Linked DNA regions of Halorhodospira halochloris. Each later gene encodes a partner of the first gene's protein in a complex. Links are inferred from orthologs where the notes say so. Each region holds a gene or a part of one and is shown on either strand. Other genes may lie near its edges.

Region 1 (3,665 bases):
ACATCGTAGTAGTCGTTGAGGTTGTCTAGGCCTACTACCTGAACACCTTCGGCAAGCAGGCGCTGCGCCACATGCATGCCGATAAACCCGGCAGCACCGGTAACCAATACGCGCACGTCACTCTCCTTTCACTGCATTACGCCCCGAGTTATAAGTCCAGCGGGGAACTGCACCAAACTCCGGTTAGCCCTTCAAGTCCTCAACTGACACACACTAAGCACCTCTCTTACTAGTACTTAGCTAAAACCCAGCAGTTGGCATATCATGACGCAGATGGGGTAGAGTTTGCTATAGTTGAGGAGAATTTGATTATGAGCAATCGTCAAGCTCTCGGCTTGGCAACCGCAGGTGCCGTTATTGCGCTGGTAATTGTCTCCGCGATAGAGCACTTGGGGATATTGCAACCGTGCGCGCTATGCTGGACTCAGCGATTAATCATGGGACTCTTTGCGCTGGTAGCCATAACCGGCTTAGTACTCTGGCCGCAAAGCAAACTAGGCAGATACGCCTGCGGCGGCGCCGCTGTTCTAGTCGCAAGCGCTGGGGCCGGTGTCGCAATTAGACACCTCTACGTGGTGGGGAACCCGGATGTGGTCGAGTGCGGAATGAGTCCCGACATGATGCTTAGCATGCTGCCGCTGAACGAAATTGTGGTTGAGTTTGTCACCGGCCACAGTGACTGTGCTCAAGCAGGCAGCCTGCTGTGGGTGCCTTTGCCCTTATGGAGCTTAGTGGCCTTTGTCTTGTTCGGCGCACTCGCCGGATATGCTTTGCTTAAACCCCACTCAGACCGGCGCAGTGACTAAGAATGGCACGGTATCAAGCATTAATGCAGTTGAAGGAGTTGCCTATATGACTAAACGCTTGGCCACCATAAAGATCCTCTTTTTAGCCTTGCTACTCGCCGGCTGCCCTAATGATGCCCCGGGTGAATCGACCGATACATCTGCTTCGGAGCTGGAACAGTTCCAGGACAGCCATTATATAACCGAGGGCGACGGTGACATGATCGTCTACGCCTTTACCGACCCCCAATGCCCGGCTTGTGATCAGCTCCATCAGCGCGTCGCAGAAGGAGCCACACCCAATATTGAATGGCGCTGGATTCCGGTAGGCTTCCTTGGCCAAGGCGCGCGGCGTGATGCGGCCAACCGCATCGAAGAGGCCCTTGATGTAGATGGTGAAATGGCCGAAGAAGAGAACCGCCAGCTTGCCGTTAGCTTAGGGGTGCGCAGTGTGCCGACCATCTTTTACCGCCACCCCAATGGCGAGACCTACCATTTCAGCGGCGGCAATCAGCAGCAGTTGAGCGGCCTGGAAAGCGTTGCCGAACAGTACCGGGAGGAACAGTAGCGGCCTCCCGTTTTAGCAAACCGGTATGCGCGCCCCCGGTTGCCCCGATTTAGAGGCATGGCGCCAAGGATGGCGCCATCTAGCTGATCTGTTGCAGGTACCTTTCGGCATCCAGGGCGGCCATACATCCCGTACCCGCTGAGGTAACCGCTTGACGATAGACAGAATCCATCACATCACCAGCAGCAAAGACACCCGGCACATTAGTAGCGGTCGCATTGCCCTGCTGGCCACCATGAACCTGGATAAAGCCGTTGCTCATGTCTAGCTGTCCGGCGAATAGTTCGGTATTAGGCTTATGGCCGATGGCTATAAAGACTCCGGCGACATCCAGCTGAGACTCTTGATCGTCCTCGACATTACGCAGGCGCAGCCCGGTTACCCCCATCTCATCGCCTAGCACCTCGTCAAGCACGTGGTTCCAGAGTATATCGACCTTGCCCTCGCTGGCCTGCCGGAAGAGTTGCTCCTGCATTATCGCCTCGGCACGCAACTTATCACGACGATGGATAAGCGTTACCTTGGAAGCGATATTGGCTAAATAAAGCGCCTCCTCCACCGCAGTATTACCACCGCCGACCACGGCGACCTCACGGTTGCGATAGAAAAAGCCATCACAAGTAGCACAGGCTGAAACCCCTTTACCCATGAAGGTCTGCTCAGACTCCAGGCCCAAGTACTGAGCCGACGCCCCAGTAGCCACAATCAGGGCATCGCAGGTATAAGCACCCGTATCGCCCTGCAGCTCAAACGGGCGCTTACCGAGCTCGGCAGTATGGATATGGTCAAACACGACCTCCGTGCCGAACCGTTCGGCGTGTTGGAGCATGCGCTCCATCAGCTCCGGCCCTTTGACCCCCTCGGCATCACCAGGCCAATTATCGACATCCGTAGTGGTGGTCAACTGGCCACCCTGCTCGATGCCGGTTATCAGCACTGGCTGCAAATTGGCGCGTGCTGCATAGACCGCCGCAGTGTAGCCAGCCGGCCCAGAGCCAAGGATTAACAAGGGTACGTGCCGCGCATTTGTCATTGCCAGGATCTCCTCAACTCTTGCTATTCGCCGTCGTCAACTTCGACCTCGTTTATATCTACTCGCAGCTCTTCCAAACGCCCTTCTATAGCCTCATCGTACTCGCCCTGATAACGGCCACCGATGTGCTTAGCAAGAAAACGCTCTGTCGCAGCAAGATACGCCAGCCTATTTAACTCATCAACGAAGCCGTGCCCCTCATCAGGGGCCACCAGGTATTCGACCGGATGGCCAGCATCACGCAGCGCCGCCACAATCTGATCTGACTCACGTTGAGCCACTCGTGGGTCGTTAGCCCCGTGGACGACCAACAGCGGCGAGCGCATCTGATCGACCGCAAAGAGGGGCGACTGCTCCTTAAGGCGCTCTCTATCCTGCTCGTCCTTGGGGTCACCGACCCGCCGTTTCAGGCGCTCCATGCCCGGCTCCCAGTAGGGCGGAAAGGTCTCAATCAAGGTAATGATGTTCGATGGACCGACTACTGATACGCCCGCCGCGTAGAGCTCAGGGGTAAAGGCCAGCCCGGCCAGCGTAGCAAAGCCACCATATGAGCCACCATAAATGGCAACCCGGTCGGGGTCGGCAATCCCTTCATCGATCAGATACTTCACCCCATCGGTGATGTCATGTTGCATGACGCCGGTGCCCCACTCGCGATTGCCGGCGTTGAGAAACTCCTTGCCGTAACCGGCAGAGCCGCGAAAGTTGGGTTGCAATACCGCATAGCCGCGGTTGGCGAGAAACTGCACGGTGCCGCTATACCCCCACTTGTCGCGCAACCAGGGCCCACCGTGCGGATTTACTACCACCGGCAAATCCTCTCCATCTGAGCCGGGCGGCAGGGTAAGATAGGCGGGGATCTGTTCGCCGTCACGGGCGCTGTAACGAATCGGGCGCATCGGGGCAAGGTGCTCATTGGGCAGTTCCGGCCTACCCGCGTAGAGCTTATCCAGGTTCATCTGATCAGCATCAAAAACATATACCGTGCCCGGATCGGTATCGCGCGCCGCGCCAACCGTCCACTGCGACTCATCGCTTGTACGCGATGTAAAACTCAGCTCACTCTCCCCAAGCTGCTCACGCAACCACTCCAGCTTCTCGGCAAAGCCCTCATCATGGGCGTAGATACGCTGCTTATCACCAAAATAGGTTGTGGCAAGCAGCCGATCATCCACCTCGGAGAAGATCGCCCCGTCAAGATCGACCTCGCCCTCGGGGTCGGCATCGACCAGCTCTTCCTCGTCCTGGCGCGGGTCAAACAATACCAGCTCGCTCAGAT
Region 2 (3,291 bases), 570 kb from region 1 along the record:
GCAATAAGAAGCAACGCGAGGGAGGGCGACCATCTCCCCCATATTGTCACTGGAAAGCCCGGTGAGGCTTTCACATCGGATCTCAGTTATCGCGGTCGAGCATCCGCTCCCTGGCGTCATCCTTGCCGCGCTCCAGGTCACGGACCTCTTCATCACGGCGCTCACGCTCGAGCCTCTCCTGCTCAGCCTCCTGTGCCGCACGCTCAGAGGCATCGTTGGCACAGCCGCTAAGCATAGCCGCTGACAGGCCCAGCGTAGCCACTCCAAATACCGCCGCCATCAAGGTAATTGCTCTCATCTCTTCCCCCCGCCTTTACTCATCGCTTCATAGCCTCGAAGAATTCAGCGTTGGTCTTGTTATCCTTGAGCTTATCCAGGAGGAACTCGACCGCCGCCACTTCATCCATGTTATGCAACAATTTGCGCAAAATCCAGGTCTTTTGCAACTCTTCGGGGGTCATCAGCAACTCTTCACGGCGGGTACCGGAGCGGTTGAGGTGGATGGCCGGATAGATCCGCTTCTCGGCGATCTTCCGATCCATGTGCAGCTCCATATTCCCGGTGCCCTTAAACTCCTCGTAGATCACCTCATCCATGCGCGACCCGGTCTCGACCAAGGCAGTGGCGAGGATTGTCAAGCTGCCGCCCTCCTCGACATTGCGCGCGGCACCGAAGAAGCGCTTCGGCCGGTGCAGGGCGTTGGCATCGACGCCCCCGGTCAGCACCTTGCCGGATGACGGCACCACCGTGTTATAGGCACGGGCAAGACGGGTAATGGAGTCGAGCAGGATGACAACATCCATCTTATGCTCGACCAAGCGCTTGGCCTTTTCGATAACCATCTCGGCGACCTGCACATGGCGCGTAGCCGGCTCATCAAAGGTCGACGAGACCGTCTCGGCTTCGAGCACCGAACGCGCGAACTCGGTCACCTCCTCGGGGCGCTCATCGATCAGCAGAACGATTAGATAGCACTCTGGGAAGTTGGCGTTGATGCTCTGCGCAACATTCTGCAGCATCATGGTCTTACCGGCCTTGGGCGGGGAGACGATCAACCCCCGTTGCCCTTTGCCAATCGGCGCGACGAGATCTATGACCCGGGCGGTGAGGTCTTCGGTAGACCCATTGCCCCGCTCCATGCGCATTCGATTACGCGTAAACAGCGGGGTCAGGTTCTCGAACAGAACCTTGTTCTTGGCTGCCTCGGGCGGTTCATAGTTGATCTGGTCAACCTTAAGCAGCGCGAAATAGCGCTCACCATCTTTGGGAGGACGGATCTTGCCGGTGATGGTATCGCCGGTACGCAAGGCGAAGCGCCGGATCTGGCTAGGCGAGACGTATATATCGTCCGGCCCGGCCATATACGAGGCGTCCGCCGAGCGCAGGAAGCCGAAGCCGTCCTGGAGTATCTCCAGAACCCCGTCGCCATAAATGGAATCACCATTCTTGGCATGAGCCTTGAGAATGGCGAAGATGATGTCTTGCTTCCGCGAGCGGGCAGTGCCCTCTATGCCCATTTCTTGGGCAATCTCCAGAAGCTCAGTAGCAGGCTTTCTCTTTAAGTCGGTAAGATTCATGATTCGCTTTGAGTGCGGGGGAACACGAGCGCGCTTTTACCGGTAAAGGCCTAGACTAAGGCTTGCGCTCCGGATCAGCAGCCGGACTTCGAGGACAAGGTCTGGGAGCTGGCAGATGGTAGCGCAAATGAATTGTGGAGATAACCACACTGCGGTAAAAAAGCGCCTCTTCCGTTAAAGGTTACTGTCGATAAACGCGGTTAATTGTGACTTGGAAAGGGCACCGACTTTAGTGGCCTCAACATTGCCATTCTTGAACAACATGAGGGTCGGTATGCCGCGAATGCCGTACTTGGGGGGGGTCTCGGGGTTTTCGTCGATGTTTAGCTTGACTACTTTGAGCTTGCCCTTGTACTCACCAGCTATCTCCTCAAGTATCGGTGCGATCATCTTACAGGGGCCACACCACTCTGCCCAGTAATCTACTAACACCGGCTCGCTGGACTTGAGCACATCTTCATCAAAGCTTTGATCGCTTGCGTGGACGATAGCACCTTCGCTCACGATTTATAACCTCCAGGTTCTAATGCAGAACACAAATTACGATGGATTTTCCGTAGACCTCGGAATCCTGTATGGATTTCGGGCATAGCTCTTCGCTTCATGCCAGGTACTCGGATGCGGGACTATCGAGCCCTTACAGGAGGGCCGACGGGTTTAATTCGAGTTAGAAATTGACGTTAGTACGGAAAATAGCTGCCGGAAGCGCTAATGTCAACTATTATAACCTCTAACGGAGCCCAGCAGGCTATCCGGGTTGTTGCTAACGCTGCTCCCAGTTAAGAGCTGAGACTAATCGTTGCCAATCGTAGTCAACATCACCAACGGCAATAAAGTCCGGATTTAGCAGAGAATCTTTTTGGTTATAGCGCAGTTGTTGCAACCCTATATCCATTATGCGGCCGCCGGCGGCCTCGAGCACGCACTGCGCCGCGCCGGTATCCCATTCGCAGGTCGGCCCAAAGCGCGGATAGAGATCCGCTTCGCCCTGCGCTACTCGGCAGATCTTCAAGGAGCTGCCGACTGATAACTCATGGTACTCACCGAGGCGTTCCAGGATATTCTCGATCGCCGCCTCACGGTGGGAGCGGCTGACCACGACGGTCAACGGCGACTGCGCCCGGCGTGTGGCAATGGTCTGCATACCGTTACTATCGAAACGGTAGGCGCGCTCTCCCGCCGCTGCACTCCAGGTGGTCGCCAGATCTGGGGCGTGGACCACGCCGAGCACCGGACGGCCATTGTCGATGAGGGCTATATTGACCGTAAACTCGCCGTTGCGCTTGATAAACTCGCGAGTGCCATCGAGCGGATCAATAAGCCAGTAGTTGTTCCAGCTGCGCCGGGTGACGGCATCGATGTCGTCACCCTCTTCGCTGAGCTGCGGTATATCGGGCGTCAACCGCCGCAGGCCGGCAGCAATGGTCTCATGAGCGGCGCGATCGGCGCGCGTCAGGGGGGATTCATCGTCTTTCGCCTCGACGGCGAAATCACTACTACGATACACCTCGAGGATTCTCTCCCCAGCTGTCTCAGCGATCTCGCGCAGCGGCTCAAGCCAGGTATACCACTCTTGAAGCGCGGTCATAGGTTCTCCGTTAACGGGCGGCCAAATAATCGCGGGCCAAATAGAGCGCGGCGATGGAGCGTGCTTCGGTAAGCTCCTCTTCAGCGAGCAAGGCGGGAAGTTCGGCCAAGGGCCAGGGCACGACCT

Evidence for each region. Proteins that work in one complex are often made in the same cells at the same time.
Region 2: the proteins of trxB (region 1) and trxA are in contact, whole or in part, in a crystal structure (PDB 1F6M), measured with the Escherichia coli proteins. The link is inferred for Halorhodospira halochloris from one-to-one orthologs.

The regions. Positions count from the first base shown.
Region 1 is NZ_AP017372.2:2,528,748-2,532,412, forward strand. The notes cover bases 410-3,240. They hold trxB (thioredoxin-disulfide reductase), read right to left. Parts: upstream 2,387-3,240; coding sequence 1,433-2,386; downstream 410-1,432. Other genes in these bases: HH1059_RS11585 (disulfide bond formation protein B), read left to right, coding at 410-806; HH1059_RS11590 (thioredoxin fold domain-containing protein), read left to right, coding at 853-1,353; HH1059_RS11600 (S9 family peptidase), read right to left, coding at 2,410-3,240. Outside these bases: HH1059_RS11580 (NAD-dependent epimerase), read right to left, coding at 1-116; more of HH1059_RS11585, read left to right, coding at 312-409; more of HH1059_RS11600, read right to left, coding at 3,241-3,665.
Region 2 is NZ_AP017372.2:1,955,825-1,959,115, forward strand. The notes cover bases 417-3,285. They hold trxA (thioredoxin TrxA), read right to left. Parts: upstream 2,082-3,285; coding sequence 1,752-2,081; downstream 417-1,751. Other genes in these bases: rho (transcription termination factor Rho), read right to left, coding at 417-1,577; cysQ (3'(2'),5'-bisphosphate nucleotidase CysQ), read right to left, coding at 2,341-3,165; nudE (ADP compounds hydrolase NudE), read right to left, coding at 3,176-3,285. In the rest of the region: HH1059_RS08930 (hypothetical protein), read right to left, coding at 1-14; HH1059_RS08935 (hypothetical protein), read right to left, coding at 83-298; more of rho, read right to left, coding at 318-416; more of nudE, read right to left, coding at 3,286-3,291. UniProt on the Escherichia coli protein: Participates in various redox reactions through the reversible oxidation of its active center dithiol to a disulfide and catalyzes dithiol-disulfide exchange reactions.